Regions from separate parts of the Bacteroides fragilis NCTC 9343 genome, predicted to be linked through region 1. Evidence: riboswitches for the same ligand, from Rfam matches in the RefSeq annotation. Region 1 holds a riboswitch; each other region holds the start of a gene.
The links. Region 1 has a riboswitch for cobalamin ahead of accC (acetyl-CoA carboxylase biotin carboxylase subunit). Riboswitches for the same ligand answer to the same signal wherever they lie in the genome.
Positions count from the first base shown of each region.

Region 2: linked by a shared signal. The riboswitch ahead of BF9343_RS12880 (uroporphyrinogen decarboxylase/cobalamine-independent methonine synthase family protein) and the one ahead of accC (acetyl-CoA carboxylase biotin carboxylase subunit) in region 1 are both predicted to bind cobalamin.
Region 3: linked by a shared signal. The riboswitch ahead of BF9343_RS16805 (anaerobic ribonucleoside triphosphate reductase) and the one ahead of accC (acetyl-CoA carboxylase biotin carboxylase subunit) in region 1 are both predicted to bind cobalamin.
Region 4: linked by a shared signal. The riboswitch ahead of BF9343_RS12080 (TonB-dependent receptor plug domain-containing protein) and the one ahead of accC (acetyl-CoA carboxylase biotin carboxylase subunit) in region 1 are both predicted to bind cobalamin.

Region 1 covers NC_003228.3:3,937,816-3,942,354, forward strand. Annotated here, with positions in the region: gene BF9343_RS16085 (cation:proton antiporter domain-containing protein) at 1-1,179, opposite strand, end outside; cobalamin riboswitch at 1,363-1,582, shown strand; gene accC (acetyl-CoA carboxylase biotin carboxylase subunit) at 1,721-3,235, shown strand; gene BF9343_RS16095 (acetyl-CoA carboxylase biotin carboxyl carrier protein subunit) at 3,240-3,740, shown strand; gene BF9343_RS16100 (acyl-CoA carboxylase subunit beta) at 3,760-4,539, shown strand, end outside.
Region 2 covers NC_003228.3:3,133,612-3,138,150, forward strand. Annotated here, with positions in the region: gene trxA (thioredoxin) at 1-481, shown strand, start outside; gene BF9343_RS12875 (cytochrome-c peroxidase) at 534-1,643, opposite strand; gene BF9343_RS12880 (uroporphyrinogen decarboxylase/cobalamine-independent methonine synthase family protein) at 1,802-2,779, opposite strand; cobalamin riboswitch at 2,844-3,050, opposite strand; gene BF9343_RS12885 (TonB-dependent receptor) at 3,197-4,539, opposite strand, start outside.
Region 3 covers NC_003228.3:4,103,927-4,108,465, forward strand. Annotated here, with positions in the region: gene BF9343_RS16795 (diaminopimelate dehydrogenase) at 1-719, shown strand, start outside; gene trhA (PAQR family membrane homeostasis protein TrhA) at 861-1,511, shown strand; cobalamin riboswitch at 1,635-1,817, shown strand; gene BF9343_RS16805 (anaerobic ribonucleoside triphosphate reductase) at 1,852-4,245, shown strand; gene nrdG (anaerobic ribonucleoside-triphosphate reductase activating protein) at 4,252-4,539, shown strand, end outside.
Region 4 covers NC_003228.3:2,955,040-2,959,578, forward strand. Annotated here, with positions in the region: gene BF9343_RS12075 (putative transporter) at 1-150, opposite strand, end outside; gene BF9343_RS22720 (cysteine-rich CWC family protein) at 183-434, opposite strand; cobalamin riboswitch at 500-710, opposite strand; cobalamin riboswitch at 994-1,240, shown strand; gene BF9343_RS12080 (TonB-dependent receptor plug domain-containing protein) at 1,297-3,369, shown strand; gene BF9343_RS12085 (sirohydrochlorin cobaltochelatase) at 3,373-4,290, shown strand; gene BF9343_RS12090 (TonB-dependent receptor) at 4,287-4,539, shown strand, end outside.

The DNA.
Region 1 (4,539 bases):
GGAAAGTACTTTATAAAGCCATTCGGAAAACGGATTTGCCAACCGGATAAAATAGGGAGTGGTAAAGGTAGTGATAACGGATACCGCAACGATAATCGGGGGAACAAACGGGTCCAGCACCTTGAGCGAGGCTCCCAATCCCGCGATAATAAAAGCAAACTCTCCTATCTGGGCCAGACTGAACCCGGACTTGACGGAAACCTTCAGTGGTTCGCCGGACAGCAAGACCCCCAATGAAGAGAAAATCGATTTACCCACAAGAGTCACCAATGTAATGATAACCACCGGCCAGGCATACTGAAGCAGGACAGACGGATTGACCAGCATACCGACGGATACAAAGAAAATAGCTCCGAAAAGATCTTTCACCGGCTGTATGATGTGTTCTATATGTTCGGCCTCAACCGTCTCAGCAAGAATAGATCCCATAATGAAAGCACCCAGCGCAGCCGAAAAACCGGTACGGGTAGCCAGCACGACCATTGCCAGGCAAAGCCCGAGAGAGACAATCAACAGAGTTTCATTATTCATCAACCGCTTTGCTTTTTTCAGGAAGAACGGAAGGATGAATATACCGACCAGAAACCACAAAATCAGGAAAAAGGCAACTTTCAGGACACTCATCAAGAGTTCCTCACCCACAAACTCTTTGCTCACCGCCATAGTAGAAAGGATGACCATCATCAGGATAGCGATCAGGTCTTCGACCACCAAGGTTCCAAACACAATGCCTGTAAACCGTTGGCTGCGCAAACCAAGATCATCAAAGGCTTTAATAATAATCGTGGTAGACGACATGGACAACATTCCACCCAGAAACACAGAATTCATCGTACTCCACCCCAACAGATGCCCCACCATAAAACCGATCAGTAACATACTGATCACTTCGGTTGTTGCCGTAATAAACGCTGCCGATCCGACATTCATCAATTTTTTAAAGCTAAACTCGAGTCCGAGAGCAAAAAGCAAAAAGACAACTCCTATCTCAGCCCAGGTATTGATGTTCTCCATATCGCCAACAGTCGGGAAGATGCGGACATAAGGCCCGGCCAGCAATCCGGCAACGATATATCCCAGGACCAGGGGTTGCTTCAGCCATTTAAATAAAAGAGTAATGATACTTGCGGACATCAGTATTAAGGCAAGGTCAGCAATCAAGGTAGGTAAATGTGACATAGTATGGTATGTATATTTCGTTAGTACTTCATTCCGTTTTATGCTCGTTTATTGTACCCAAAGAACAATCGGTAGTCCGTTTGTGTTCCGTATATATGACATTTATTTTGAAAAAAAGCTGCGGGGGCATTGCACAAAACTGAACTTTTCGTGCAAAAAGTATCCATCCTATTCAATATTTCTCTATATTTGTCGCCGAATTGGTTCGGAATCCGTGGTCAACGGACGAAGATTAAAAGGGAATCGGGTGTAAATCCCGGACAGTCCCGCTGCTGTGAAACTCTGTATAGCATCTTATCAATCAGCCAATTTCGTACCACTGACAGAAAAAGCAAACTCTGTCGGGAAGGTCCCGGTAAGATGTAGAGTCAGTCAGAAGACCTGCCATTCGTGAATAAGAGCATTCTCTCCTCGTGGGTTAGGAAAGAAAGCATCGTTGTTAAGCCCCAAATCGTAGAAATACTGTGTTTTCATCGGGTGGACGTATGTCCGCAGGGTGGAAAAGCGCGAATATGTATATGCATTTAATTGAGAAATGAATATGATTAAAAGAATCTTAGTCGCCAACCGCGGTGAAATTGCCGTGAGGGTGATGCGCTCCTGTCGGGAGATGGAAATAACGAGCATTGCCGTTTTCTCGGAAGCGGACCGAACAGCGAAACATGTGCTTTACGCCGATGAAGCTTATTGCATCGGACCGGCAGCATCGAAAGAGAGTTATCTGAATATAGAAAAAATCATTGAAGTGGCAAAGTCATGCCACGCAGACGCCATTCACCCGGGATACGGGTTCTTATCGGAAAATGCAACCTTTGCCCGCCGTTGCCGGGAAGAAGGCATCACCTTTATCGGTCCTGACCCGGAAACAATGGAAGCCATGGGAGATAAAATCTCGGCACGCATCAAGATGATCGAAGCCGGGGTACCGGTAGTTCCGGGCACTCAAGACAACCTGAAAAGTGTTGAGGAAGCCGTAGAACTCTGCAACCAAATCGGCTATCCGGTAATGCTGAAAGCCTCGATGGGCGGTGGCGGAAAAGGAATGCGACTGATTCATCATGCAGACGAAGTGGCCGAAGCCTATACAACAGCCAAGAGCGAATCGCTTTCCTCGTTCGGAGACGACACGGTCTATCTGGAGAAGTTTGTGGAAGAACCCCATCACATCGAGTTCCAGATACTGGGCGACAAGCATGGCAACGTAATTCACTTGTGCGAACGTGAATGCTCGGTGCAGCGCCGCAACCAAAAGATCGTAGAAGAGAGCCCTTCGGTTTTTATCACACCGGAACTGCGCCGGGACATGGGCGAAAAGGCAGTAGCCGCTGCCAAGGCCGTGAACTACATCGGCGCGGGAACCATTGAATTCCTGGTGGACAAGCACCGCAATTATTACTTTCTGGAAATGAACACCCGCCTGCAAGTGGAACATCCCATCACAGAAGAAGTAGTCGGCGTAGATCTGGTAAAAGAACAAATTAAGGTAGCCGACGGACAGGTACTGCAACTGAGACAAGAGGACATCCAGCAACGGGGACACGCCATCGAATGCCGCATCTGTGCGGAAGATACGGAAATGAACTTCATGCCCAGCCCGGGTGTCATCAAGCAAATCACAGAACCCAACGGTATCGGAGTACGCATCGACAGCTATGTATACGAAGGATACGAGATTCCGATTTATTACGATCCGATGATCGGCAAACTGATCGTGTGGGCCACCACACGGGAATATGCCATCGAACGGATGCGCCGCGTGCTTCACGAATATAAGTTGACGGGCGTAAAGAACAACATCAGTTACCTGCGCGCCATCATGGATACACCCGACTTTGTGGAAGGACACTATGACACAGGCTTCATCGCCAAAAACGGTGAAGTGCTTCAGCAATGCATCACGCGCACCAGTGAGCGTGCGGAAAACATTGCGCTGATTGCCGCCTACATGGACTACCTGATGAACCTGGAAGAAAACAACAGCGGACTGGCAGCGGATAACCGCCCGATCAGCAAGTGGAAAGAATTTGGATTGCACAAAGGGGTATTAAGAATATAAAAGTATGGAAATACATATAGGAAATCGCGTGGCCGAAATAGAATTGGTCAGCAAGGAAGACAACAAAGTGGTTCTCACCATCGACGGAAAAACGTTCGAAGCGGACGTTGTCATGGCAGAGAACGGGAATTGCAACATCCTGATGGACGGACGCAGCTCCAACGCCCAACTGATTCGCAAAGAGAACGGAAAGAGCTACAAAGTGAATACACACTACAGCAGCTTCAATGTCGAGATTATAGACAGCCAGGCGAAATACCTGCGCATGCGCAAGAAAGGTGAAGAGGAGCAGAACGACCGTATCACTTCGCCCATGCCGGGCAAGGTGGTGAAAATCCCCGTCAGTGTGGGACAAGAGATGAAGGCCGGAGAAACGGTCATCGTCATCGAAGCCATGAAGATGCAGAGCAACTACAAGGTGACTTCGGACTGCCGGATTAAAGAGATTTTGGTGCAGGAGGGCGATAACATTGCCGGAGAGCAGACGCTGATAACGTTAGAATAAAATTAAAGCAAGAATAACAATGGAAGATATAAATAAAGCTTATGCCACGTTCGCCGAACGTGACCGCATCGCTTCTTTGGGTGGAGGCGCAGCAAAGATTGATATACAGCACGAAAGCGGAAAAATGACCGCCCGCGAACGCATCGACATGTTGCTGGATAAGGGTACATTTGTAGAACTGGACAAGCTGATGGTGCACCGTTGCACCAACTACGGCATGGACCGGAACAAGATTCCGGGAGACGGCGTCGTGTCGGGTTACGGAAAGATCGATGGACGGCAAGTATTTGTCTATGCCTATGACTTCACCGTTTACGGCGGTTCGCTATCGGCATCGAATGCCAAGAAGATAGTCAAGGTGCAGCAACTGGCTTTAAAGAACGGTGCTCCGATCATTGCACTGAACGATTCGGGCGGTGCACGTATCCAGGAGGGAATCGAAAGCTTGTCGGGTTACGCTGACATCTTCTACCAGAATACGATGGCAAGCGGGGTGATTCCCCAGATCTCGGCCATTCTGGGTCCTTGTGCCGGAGGAGCCTGTTACTCTCCCGCACTGACGGATTTCATCTTTATGGTGAAAGAGAAAAGCCACATGTTCGTTACCGGGCCGGACGTCGTGAAAACGGTGATCCACGAAGAAGTCAGCAAAGAAGAGCTGGGCGGCGCCATGACACACAGCAGCAAGAGCGGTGTGACACACTTCATGGCCAACACCGAAGAAGAGCTGTTGATGTCGATCCGCGAGCTCCTCTCATTCCTCCCGCAAAACAACATGGACGAGGCACGCAAGCAGAAT
Region 2 (4,539 bases), 800 kb from region 1:
AAAGAGCATTCTTATCCCCTTCCTATTCATGGGACTGTTGGCTTTCGCATCTTGCAAAGGAACATCCGAGAATAAATCGACCACCGCTACAGATACGGTACAAGCCGAAAAGCCACAATCGGGCACCATTCACCTGACCCGTGCGGAATTTCTGAAAAAGATAGCCGACTACGAAAACCATTCCAAAGAGTGGAAGTATCTGGGTGACAAACCGGCTATTGTCGACTTCTACGCCGACTGGTGCGGTCCCTGCAAAATGGTGGCCCCGATACTTGAAGAATTATCCAAAGAGTATGCCGGAAAGATTTATATCTATAAAGTAAATGTCGATAAAGAGCCGGAACTGGCAAGAGACTTTGGTATTCAGAGTATTCCTACCATTTGGTTTGTGCCGATGAAAGGCGAACCCCAGGTCAATATGGGAGCTTTATCCAAGGAGCAATTAAAAGGATACATCGATAAAGTATTACTGAAACAATGATTCCTGAAGCGGCCTCTCCTTCCAACAGGTATCGAGGCCGCTCTTCGTGTTTCTAGCGCTTCTCCGATTTATGCACTTTCATATAGCCGTCGGTCAGTGTTTTCATAAATGCCACGATATCGGCTTCTTCTTCCTGTGTCAGTCCGAGGTTTCCCAGTTCCTCCTTGTTCACGGTGGCAGGATACTCGGCAGGAGGAAATTCATCACTCACATCCCGCACGTTATAGAAATGTACAATCTCCTCGAGTGTCTTAAAATAGCCATTATGACCATACGGAGCCGTCAGTTCGACATTTCGCAACGTGGGTACACGGAACTTGCCATTTTCGCTTTCGGCATTCACAATGGCTCCCAGTCCCAGATCAACCGAATCCGCAGTTAACAGAAAATATTCTGCCGCTACCTTATAGTGAGGATGATCCGGCAACTTCGGAATGCCCAGATTATCATAAGTATGATCGGTAAACAGCGTGCGATGCGCACGTTTGTCACGGTCCAGGATATGACATTCGGCACACTGCCCCTTATCTTTGAACAGTTCCTTGCCTCTCGCTTCCTGTTCGGTCAGCTGATAATTTCCTTTTTTATACGCATCATACTTGGATGTAAAGGGATTGATCTCCCTGGATGCCTGATAAGCGGCCAATGCGTCCGTAACATGGGCAAACAAAGAATCGGCATGTTCTGTCTCTCCATATATCTGCACTATCCGGTCATAATACGGAGTCCGCTTCACTTTCTCCGCCACCATCTGTTTGTCCCTATTTCCCATTTCCACAGGATTCAAGAGCGGAATGCCTGCCTGATCCTGCAAGGAGGGAGAACGACCGTCCCAAAACAAACCTCCCACATAGTTTTCGTCATCATCGTCATAATGCAATTCGGGCACAAAGGCCGCATAGCACACTGACATGGAGTTGCGCTGGGAAAAGAGTCCCTGGACGGCTCCTTCGGATATGGCACGGGCTTGTTCATCGGCAAATCCCTTGGAAGAAGCATGGCAGGTGGCACACGATTGCCCGGGTGGCTCGGACAGTGAAGTATCATGAAAAAGGAGTTTGCCCAGCGCTTCCTTCTCACTTCCGGTTTTGTGAGACGGATGACCACAGGAGATGCAGACAGTGCCCAGCAGTATGACGAATAGCAGTTTATGTGTCTTCATAGTTGTAAAAACAGAGATATGGTTATTTCAGAGGTCAAAGATACATTATTTTCCGGAAAGAGATAAAAAAGTCCGGTCGAAATCACATCGCCCGGACCCCTCTAAACAGCTTCTCACGAATCTGTTCCACGAAAATATACTATAGTTATAAAGAATTTCTATCCTTCTTCCGGCCAGAGTTCTCCGGCAACCATTTCAGCCATTTTCAATGTATGCCACTGTTTTTCTTCAGCAGCTTCATAAGATTCCGAAGGCAACACTTCGGCATTGGGTATGCACAGCGAGAAACGGTGCGAAGGAATATAACGTATGATCTGGTCGATCTTGGCTCTCAACTCTTCCAGCTCTTCCTCCACGGGATAATGCGAAAGTACGAAGCCAAACACAGATTGCTTCTCGCGGATGAACCACAACAAACGGTTCTTGCCGCAACATTCCGAATCGTAATCGAGGAAAAAAGCATGAATCCCCTGTAGCGAGAAAAGCATCTCGGTAGGTGAATGAAAAGCAATGAAAAGATCGGCGGGAAGATTCTCCAATGCCATGTTGTTGACACGGATCGCGTTATCCGTCACCGTACGCGTTGCATCATCGAGTTGCAGATAACGGCATCCCGATCTGTACAGTTCCATAATCAGTTTCTGATACGTCTGTGCAAGGTCTACCAACAGTATCTCACGGTCGGGATAGACCGAATCGAGTTCGGTCCGGTTTGCGTCTTTCATTAATTCTGCCAGCAGGCGCGAAGGCGCAGGAAGCACTTGCTTAGCTATTACATCTCCACCGGTCACCCCGGTAAGAAAGACAAAATCATCGAGCACAGGATGGTGATGTACATCGATCCGACCGGTCAGTTCGACAGAGGTCTTTCTGTCATCCCGGAACCGGATACCATCCAATCCGCACATAAAGTCGAGCGGCCACGCATCACTGCGGAAACGGCCGTCAGTGACCACCTTCAACCCTTCTGCCTTCAGTCTGTCTACCAGATTCCGTATCTCGGCATCTTCGACAGCACGCAAGGTCAGCAGGCTGATTTGTTCGTTTCGATATTGCTCACGGGCTTCTCTCAATGCAGCGGGCAAAAGAAAAGTACCGGCAACGTCTACTTTGAACGGAGGAACTACGTTTTCCATACGTTCTACGTTTTTAATATTGATTGTTACTATCGTGCTTCGCTCCTAACCCACGAGGAACCAAGACTTATCAGCGAGAGTGGCAGGTCTTCTGACTTAGCTTCCATTCCGAACGCCTTCCCGACTACACGAGTCAGTGGCCAAAGAGTATCCTGTCGGAATGTTTATAATAAAACTTCACAGCAGCGGGACTGTCCGGGAGTTACACCCGATTCCCTTTTAATCGCCCAAAGCAGGAAAGCTTCGGCGAACCAATCTGCCGACAAATATAAAAACAATAAATCAGATATTTGTGTTCAACATGATACTTTTTTCAATCAGAGCCTCTGTCCGGGCAAAATAAAGGCTCTGTCCGGTCGGAACAGAGCCTTCATCTCGACCGAACAGAAGCTCGGTTTCCATTCAAATGTAACGGGGTTAATAGCTGATCTTTATTCCGGCGAAATAGCTTCGCGGAGCAGCCGGACCATAAATATATCCGGAGTCACGCTCCACTCCCTGGTCGAAATCGTTCTGATAAGCATTGAACACATTCTGCACACCTGCACTCAATTGCAGGTCCACCGATTTATAAAGTTTGAAATCATAGGCCACCTTGACTCCCATATCGAAGAAATCGCGCGTATTCACCGCCACATCCTTGTCAATATAACCGGCCATGTGCTGCACCAGCATCGATCCGGTGTACGTGCCCGACAGGGATAATGACAGAGGCTTGATCGGCATATACGTTGCCGTAAAGTACCCATAGGTATTCGGCGTACGGAAAATCTTCTTCTCGGCCGGTGCCGTTTCGCTCCATTTTTCCGGTTCGTCATAACGGCTCTGTTGCAACGTGACTCCTGCCTGTAACTGGAACAAAGAGAGATAAGCCATTTTTCCCTCCATCGACAGTCCCAATACTTTGGCTCCCGATCCGTTACGGCGCTCTTTGATAAGAATGCCGTCCCGCTCTCCAATGTTCTCGAGTACAAATACATCCGACAGTCTGGTATAAAAACCTTCAACCAGGAAGTTTACCTGAAAAGCACCGAAACGATGATACATATCGGCTGAAGCGCTGAAACTCTGAGATTTTTCCTCTTTCAGATTCTTGGCACGCTCAATCATCGACACCGTTCCGCCTACATTCTCAATATGCAGGTCTTCGTCGAAAGCCTGCGGGGCACGGAAGCCCGACGAATAACTCAGGCGAAGATTAATGTCCTCGGAAGGATTGAAACGGAGATTGGCACGAGGGCTAAAGATAACATGGTTGATCAGATTGTGCTTATCCAGACGTCCGCCCAACAGAATGCTCCATTTCTCGTTTTTCCATTCATTCTGCAAAAAAGCACTACCAATATTTACCGTCTGCTTCGTATAACGGTTGTATCCCCACATATCGTCCTTCAGGTTATCCCGGTTATACTCCAATCCCGCAGTCAGGTCGGCAGGCATGAAAAGGCATTTACCGAAACTGTACACATATTGAGAACCGCCGATAAATGTCAGGTCCGTTGTCTTTCCATAGGCGTTCTGGTCTTTTTTGCTGCCATAATAACTGTCGCGGTCCGTATGCTGTGCCGAAGTATAAACGGTCAGACGGTGTTTTTCATTCGGAGCAAAATAATCGAATTTCAAGCCACCACCGTTGATGGAGTGCTGAATCTGCTCGGCAATGTCAGCCTCGTGAGGCGGACGGTTCAGCAGGTTTCCGCCACGACGAAACTCCTGTAAGTGATGATACTCAAATGTCAACTTAGAATAAGTGCTTGTCT
Region 3 (4,539 bases), 170 kb from region 1:
TAGACGTGGCTATTCTTTGTACTCCGACCCGCAGCGTTGAGAAATACGCAAAAGAGATTCTCGCAATGGGCATCAACACAGTAGACAGTTTTGATATTCATACAGGCATCGTTGACTTGCGTCGTGAACTGGGTGCTTGCGCCAAAGAACACGGAGCTGTATCGATCATCTCGGCCGGATGGGATCCGGGAAGCGACTCGATCGTACGCACCATGCTCGAAGCAATTGCCCCCAAAGGAATCACTTACACCAACTTCGGTCCGGGTATGAGTATGGGCCATACGGTAGCCGTCAAAGCTATCGATGGAGTGAAAGCGGCTTTATCGATGACTATCCCTACCGGAACAGGCATTCATCGCCGTATGGTATACATCGAACTGAAAGACGGATATAAATTCGAGGAAGTGGCAGCAGCCATTAAATCGGACGCTTATTTCGTTAACGACGAGACACACGTAAAACAAGTGCCGAGCGTAGACGCACTGCTGGACATGGGACACGGTGTAAACCTGACCCGCAAAGGTGTATCCGGAAAAACCCAGAACCAACTGTTCGAATTCAATATGCGCATCAACAACCCCGCACTGACCGCACAGGTATTGGTATGCGTAGCACGTGCTTCGATGAAGCAGCAGCCGGGATGTTACACCATGGTGGAAGTTCCGGTTATCGATCTGCTTCCGGGCGACCGTGAAGAATGGATCGGCCACCTGGTATAAAAAAGCCAAGTGTCTGATACAAACTATTTCCAAAGACAAGGAAAGGACGACCGCAGATTCTCTTTTTAATTATCACCGATAATCGAAAAGATAAAAATCTGCGGTCATCTTTTATTAGATAAACACTCCGGCTTACACACAATGAAGAACAAACGGTACTCACGCGGCGAAGAGCTGTCCAATACTTTAAGCCATGGCGCAGGCACCCTGCTGGGCATCACCGCAGGATATTTTCTTTTGGAAAAGGCGCTCGCCAACCCTCACCCCTATTGGGCAACAGGCTGTGTACTGGCTTATCTGGTGGGGATGCTGGCATCGTACATCAGTTCAACCTGGTATCACGGCTCCAGGCCCGGCAAGCGGAAAGAACTTCTGCGCAAATTTGACCACGGCGCCATTTACCTGCACATAGCAGGGACTTACACTCCGTTCACCCTGTTAGTGCTACGCCATGCCGGCGGATGGGGCTGGGGAATCTTCACTTTTGTATGGCTGTCGGCTATTGTAGGATTCATATTAGCCTTCAAAAAACTGAAAGAACACAGCAATCTCGAGACGATCTGTTTTGTAGGGATGGGCTCTGCCATCCTGGTGGCCCTCAAACCACTAATGGACTGCCTATCCGCCATCGGAGCCTCTCCCGCCTTCTGGTGGCTTCTCGGAGGAGGAGCTTCGTATATCATGGGAGCCGTGTTTTACTCGTTGCGAAAACCTTATATGCACGCCGTTTTCCACCTGTTTTGTCTAGGCGGAAGCATAGGCCATATCATAGCCATCTGGTTGATTCTTTAGCAAACCCGATTCGCTTTTTCTCTCCAAAAGTTTCCCGTTTTGGAAAACTTTCTGTATCAGGAAGAAAGAAAAGTTCTCCAAAAATTCTTGTTAAAACAAGAACAACTTATTGCTTTAACTGTTACCTTTGTAGCAGATTTCAGTACTAAAAAGAGGTTTAGTCATAAGGGAACGCTGTGCAAATCGGCGACAGTACCCGCTGCTGTAATTCTCTGAGAATCCGCACACTATGCCACTGCGCCCAGCGTGGGAAGGCGTTGCGAGGGAGAGATAAGTCAGAAGACCTGCTGAAAAAGTAAACATATTTAAAAAAAATCTAAAGCTTTCGGGAGTTAAAGTTATGAACTACGCGGAAATTTGTATCATCAAACGAGATGGTAAAAGGGAGGACTTCTCCATCAGTAAAATCAAGAACGCTGTATCAAAAGCGTTTAGTGCCACAGGAATCAATGATGAACAGCAATTGATTGCTGACATCACGATGAATGTAATCGGACAATTTGCATCTCCTACCATTACGGTAGAAGAAATTCAGGACCTGGTAGAAAAAGAGCTGATGAAGGTTCGTCCGGAAGTAGCCAAAAAGTACATCATCTATCGGGAATGGAGAAATACCGAACGAGACAAAAAGACCCAGATGAAGCATGTGATGGACGGTATCGTAGCCATTGACAAAAACGATGTCAACCTGAGCAACGCCAATATGAGCAGTCATACTCCCGCCGGACAGATGATGACATTCGCCTCGGAAGTAACCAAAGACTATACATATAAATATCTGTTGCCGAAACGTTTTGCCGAAGCCCACCAACTGGGAGACATCCACATCCACGACCTGGATTACTATCCTACCAAAACGACGACTTGCATCCAATATGACATGGATGACCTCTTCGAACGTGGATTCCGCACCAAAAACGGCAGTATACGTACCCCGCAAAGCATTCAAAGCTATGCTACCCTGGCTACCATTATTTTCCAGACTAACCAGAATGAACAGCACGGAGGTCAGGCCATACCGGCATTCGACTTCTTTATGGCAAAAGGTGTGAGCAAATCATTCCGTAAACACCTGGCATCATTCATCAGCTTCTATGTACAAATGAACAAGGGTGAAGAGATAGAAGAAAAGGCTATCCGTACAGTGATTGCCGAACATCTGTCGTCCATCAAAGCATCGGAACTGGAACGCGAAACGCTGCGCATGGCTCTGACTGCCCTACAGATCAATATCGACAAAGAACATCTGAACCAAATTATAGAGAAAGCATTTGTGCAGACTCAGAAAGATACGCACCAGGCCATGGAAGGCTTTATCCATAACCTGAACACAATGCACTCACGCGGCGGAAACCAGGTAGTGTTCAGTTCGATCAATTATGGAACAGACACTTCGGCCGAAGGACGCATGGTGATCGAAGAATTACTGAAAGCAACCGTAGAGGGACTGGGCACAAGGGGAGAAGTGCCGGTGTTCCCCATTCAGATATTCAAGATAAAAAACGGAGTATCGTACACAGAAGCCGATTATGAAAAGGCTATGGCTAATTTCGATGCTGCCATGGAAGGTAAATTAAAATTTGAAGCACCCAACTTCGACTTGTTCCTGAAAGCTTGCCACACTACGGCAAAAGCACTCTTCCCTAACTTTATGTTCCTGGATGCCCCGTTCAACCAAAACGAAAAATGGGACGCCAACGACCCGCAACGTTACCGTTACGAACTGGCCACCATGGGATGCCGTACGCGTGTGTTTGAGAATGTAGCCGGCGAGAAATCGTCTTTGGGACGCGGAAACCTTTCGTTCACCACGCTGAACATGCCTCGCCTGGCCATCGAAGCCCGTATCAAAGCAGAAAACATGACGGAGGACGGACACAATAAAGATGCCGTCGAGAGAAAGGCTAAAGAAATTTTCATCGAATCGATACATGAAACGGCTACCTTGATAGCCGAACAACTCTACGAGCGATATCAATATCAGCGTACAGCCCTGGCACGCCAATTCCCCTTCATGATGGGAAATGATGTATGGAAAGGAGGAGCTGCCCTGAACCCGAACGAACAAGTAGGCGACGTGCTGCGCAGTGGTACGCTGGGTATCGGCTTCCTGGGCGGACACAATGCCATGGTGGCTCTCTATGGAGAGGGACACGGACACAGCCAGAAGGCATGGGACACCCTTTATGAAGCCGTGCTGGAAATCAACAAGGTGGCTGATGAATACAAAGCCAAATACAACCTGAACTATTCGGTACTGGCTACACCGGCCGAAGGACTTTCGGGACGTTTCACCCGTATGGACCGCCGTAAATACGGAAAAATCAAAGGAGTGACAGACAACGATTACTATGTCAATTCTTTCCATGTGGATGTAAAAGAACCGATCAGCATTGTAGAGAAAATAAAAAGAGAGGCTCCGTTCCACGCCATCACCCGCGGAGGACACATCACCTATGTGGAACTGGACGGAGAAGCCCAGAAAAACGTACGCGCCATTGCCAAGATCGTAAAAGTTATGTTTGACGAAGGAATCGGCTACGGCTCAATCAATCATCCGGTGGATACCTGCCACAATTGCGGATACAAGGGCGTGATCTACGATAAATGTCCGGTATGCCAAAGTGAGAATATTTTGCGCATGCGCCGCATCACAGGCTACCTGACCGGAGACTTGAGTTCATGGAATTCGGCCAAACGTGCAGAAGAAAAAGACCGTGTAAAGCACGGATAAGGAATCATGAACATCTTGTACACGTATCCCGAAACAATCGTTGACGGAGAAGGTATCCGCTATTCGATCTATCTGGCAGGATGCAGGCACGGCTGTCCGGGTTGTCATAACCCGGAAAGCTGGAACCCGCAAGCCGGTGAGGAACTATCCGAAGGACGGCTGGCTTCCATCATCCGCGAAATAAACTCGAACCCGTTGCTCGACGGAGTGACTTTCTCCGGGGGCGATCCTTTTTATGATCCGGAAGCATTTTTGCCTGTCATCCGGAGAGTAAAAACAGAAACGGGACAGAAT
Region 4 (4,539 bases), 980 kb from region 1:
CCAGGTAACTCCCAGAGAGATGCCTGCTACTTTTATTTTACCCAGCATAATGCCAAACGCAATGACCAGCGACAGGATAAGCACGGAATGTGCCACTCCTCCACCCCAAAGGTTGGGGTATCCCTCAAACAGGTTTCTTAAAAGTTCCATAGTATAAAAAGTTATGTTGATTGAATACTTGTTTACATATCCCCGGAGAGTCGATCAGTTACTTCACCCACACCATCCGTACAAGAAAGATTTGCCTTACAGGCCAATTCCCCTTCTTGTATTTTCTTTAGGCAATCGTGACACAAACAGTCCGGGAAATGCTCCTTGATATAAGCACGTTGCAGCGAGTCGAGCTTTACCGTAGCACAATGACATAATAATATATTGTCGTGCCGGCATTGAAACACAGCACCACAACACGGACATACCTTTTTCACAGGCACACCACCTTTCTTTTTTTCCTGATTAAATACTTTTTTCGTACTGCTTTCCTAATCCCACGAGTAAAAACAGCCTTTGATGAACGGCAGGTCTTCTGACTGACTTCTAATCTTGAAGCCTTCCCGACGGAGGTGTTCCCCCCACGTCAGTGGCGAAAGGATTGTTTCAAGATATCGATGAAGCTTCACAGCAGCGGGACTGTCCGGGATTTACACCCGATTCCCTTTTAATCCGAATGACGAAAGTCTTCATTCGAAACCAATTCGGGACAAAGATAAGGATAAAAACCAATAGATGAAGAATTGTTAATGAAAAATATAAGATTCATCTTCCTTTATACACTCCGACAGCGAGAATCCGGCTCCCTTTCCATCAGTGCCTCAATAAAGGCTGAATCGGCATCTTCCTCTTTTAGAGCCTCTTTTTCATCAAAATAGAGATTCTAAAAGGAGGATGCAGAATGTCAAATTTCCAAAAACAAAGCGTCTATCAGGACTTTTTTATATGTACCTATTAATCGGTATATTTTTTAATTTATTTCTATATAATCTAATAAATGTATATATTTGCAGCCGCTTAGGTGATGCATACCGGACTTTCTGTTCGTTGCATAAAAGGGAATCGGGTGTAAATCCCGAACAGTGCCCGCTACTGTGATCCCCCTGCTCTTCTACTGTTGCCATCATAATCGGAAGAAGATAAGAAAAGCATTTCTACATATACCACTGTCATAGCCTGTAAAGCATGACGGGAAGGTAGCTTTTCAAAAAGGGATAGTCAGGAAACCTGCCGAAGCAGACATAGATAACAGTGCCCTCCCGGGGTCAGGAAGGCCGTTTACTAACACATTATTCAAAAACATCAATGAACAAAAGATGCTTACTGACCATCCTCATGGGAGGATGCGCGGCAATGGGTGCATTTGCACAACAACACGCGACAGGCAAGAAGACAGAGATGAGTGTTGACCTGAATCCTGTAGTTGTAACAGGTACCGGTACACACCAAAGGCTCAAAAACACACCGGCACCGGTGGAAGTAGTAACCGCCAATGAAATAAAGAAAGCCGGTATCACAGACTTTCAGCAGGCAATGACCATGCTGGTTCCTTCTCTTTCGTTCTCTACCAACTCAATGGGATCTTACCTGATGATGAACGGACTCTCCAATAAATATGTGCTGATTCTGATCAACGGACGTAAACTGACCGGAGATACATCTAATAATATCGACCTCTCACGCATTGATATGAGCCGTGTGAAACGCATCGAAGTGCTGGATGGTGCCGGTTCGTCACTCTATGGCTCTGACGCCATTGCCGGTGTGATCAATATCATCACCAACGAACCGAAAGAACTGATGCAGGTGACTTCTACCACCCGATATGAAGATCATCGCCAACTGACACAAATGGTAAATGCGGATATTGCAACAGAAAAGTTCGGCTCATATACCTCCTATAAACACGAACAAAGTGCAGGATGGCAGAACAGCGATCTGGCATATGTTACTGATAAAAAAGGTAATGTATCGACAGTACCGACCGTATCAGCTACATCCAATGGTTTCCATTCTAATCTGGTAAACCAGAAATTCACGTTCGAACCGACTGAAAAGCTCTCGTTCTATGCTAACGGAGGATACTATTGGAAGTTGACGGACCGCCCTGTATACACAGCGGATATCGATGGAGGTTCCAAGTATGATCTACATTACGAATCGTATAACTTCGGTTTGGGAGGACGTTACAAAATCAACAAGCGTTCTTCCATCCAACTCGATTTGATGAATGATAACTATATGCAGAACTACAAATATACTGTAGCTGACGATAAAAATAAGATTGCTATTGGAGATTACGCCAAAACCAAAGAGCAGCACTTTTATGATGCAGAGCTAAAGGGAATCTTCAACTTTGCCAAAAACAACATGACGGTACTGGGAGTGGATTACCGCTCTGAAAGCCTGGATCGTCCCAGTGCAAGGGTGGACAAGTCAGTGTATACGGCATCTGCTTATGCACAACACGAAATCAAGTTATGGAACTGTTTGACCGGTATTGCCGGCGTACGCTATGATTATCACGAGCTGGCAGGCGGACGCTTCACTCCGAAGGTGGCTGTGATGTATTCAGTAGGTGCTTTCAATATTCGTGGTACTTACTCCACCGGTTACCGTGCCCCCGGTCTGGACGAACTTTATTATTATATGAATAAAGGCAAAACGATCACACAAGGTAATAAAGATTTGAAAGCGGAACACAGTAATTATTATTCTGTTAACTTGGAATACAATACAAACCGCTTAAATGTCTCTGTTACCGGTTATTTGAATTATATAGATGATATGATTAATTCTACTACATATAGACTTGTAGATCTTCCTAACGGTGAAGAGTTACGTGCTCAGGCCCAGAAAGAATTCAATCTGACAGACTCTGAAACAAAGGCATTAGCCAATTACAAACTTTATGGTAACCTCGACAAAGGTGTTGTCAGAGGTTTTGAAGTAAACGCAGCCACCAACCTCGGCGCAGGCTTCAGCCTGAACGGAAACTATGCTTACGCTTATGCACGTGGCAAGAGTGTGGACGGTATATGGGGTAACATAGACCGCTCGGTACGCCACACCGGAACCGTAGCAGGAAACTACACACATGCATGGAACGACTATATGCTGAACGTAAATATCAACGGTCGTTTCCAAAGCAAACGCTTCCACCCGGGACATAGCTACGGCGACGCTCCGGGCTATGGCGTATGGAACTTGAATGTGAAACACTCACTGACAGGTTTCCAACACTTGGGACTGGACTTCGGTATGGGTCTCGACAATATTTTCAACAAACGTGATACTCGTCCTAACGGTGTGAACTACGCACTCCTCTCTCCGGGACGTATGGCATATGTAAGTTTAACCCTTCGTTTTAAGAAATAAACAATGAAAACATATATTCTCTCTTTATTCTTGTTAGTTTCCCTCTTCTGCTCTGCGCACGAAGGGGGGAACTTCGTGGCCTCCGATATGCTGGCCGGCATGCAGCCGGGTGATAAAGCCGCCTTGCTTATGGTACACTTCGGCACTACCTATGATGACACCCGCACCAAGACGATCGATGCCATCAATGCGAAAGCCAAAGAAGCATTTCCGCAAATGGAAATGCGTGAAGCTTATACCTCACGTATCATAATGCGCCGCCTCAAAGCTCGTGGCATTGAAAAACCTAATCCGCTGGAAGCACTGCTGAAACTTCTCGGAGATGGCTATACACACGTCATTGTGCAAAGCACCAATATCATAGAAGGCGTTGAAATGGAATCATTGAGGCGTGATGTTGCTTCAGTAGCCCGTTTTTTTAAAGAGATCCGGGTAGGTAACCCGCTGCTCTATTCGGTAGAAGATGCTGAGGCAGTAGTAGATATCCTCGGTGCAGGCAAACCGGAAAAAGGAAGTGTAGTACTTGTGGGTCATGGAACCTACACTCCCAGTACCGCCACTTATGCAATGATCGACTACATGCTGAAAGCCAAAGGATTAAAAAACTTTCATGTAGGCACTATCGAGGGTTATCCTACTTTCGACACCATGCTTCAGCAACTCAAAGATAACAAAACGAAACAGGTTACGCTGGTTCCGTTCATGTTTGTGGCAGGTGATCACGCCAATAACGATATAGCCGTCGACTGGAAAGAAGCCCTTGAAAAAGAAGGTTTGAAAGTAGATGTACGTATGCAGGGGTTGGGCGAAATACCCGCCATCCAGCAACAGTTTATCGATCATGCCCAATTTATGCTAAAGCATGAAATGGTGGATATAATGAAGAAAAAAGCCAAATATGCAAAAGACAAAGACGAATGAAAAGAATCATATTAGCTGCATTGGGGAGTGCTCTATTACTTCCCTCACAGGCACAACAGAAAAATAAAGAATATACTAACTTCAACGATTCTGTATTTTCAATCAACGAAGTAGTAGTGGCAACCAACTACAGACGCAAGACCGATGCTTTGAAACTGGATGTTCCGGCAAAGTTCATTCCTATTTCAACCAACTCCATTACTTCCGGAATGCTTGAGAAACGAAACATCCGGGATATACAGGAAGCCT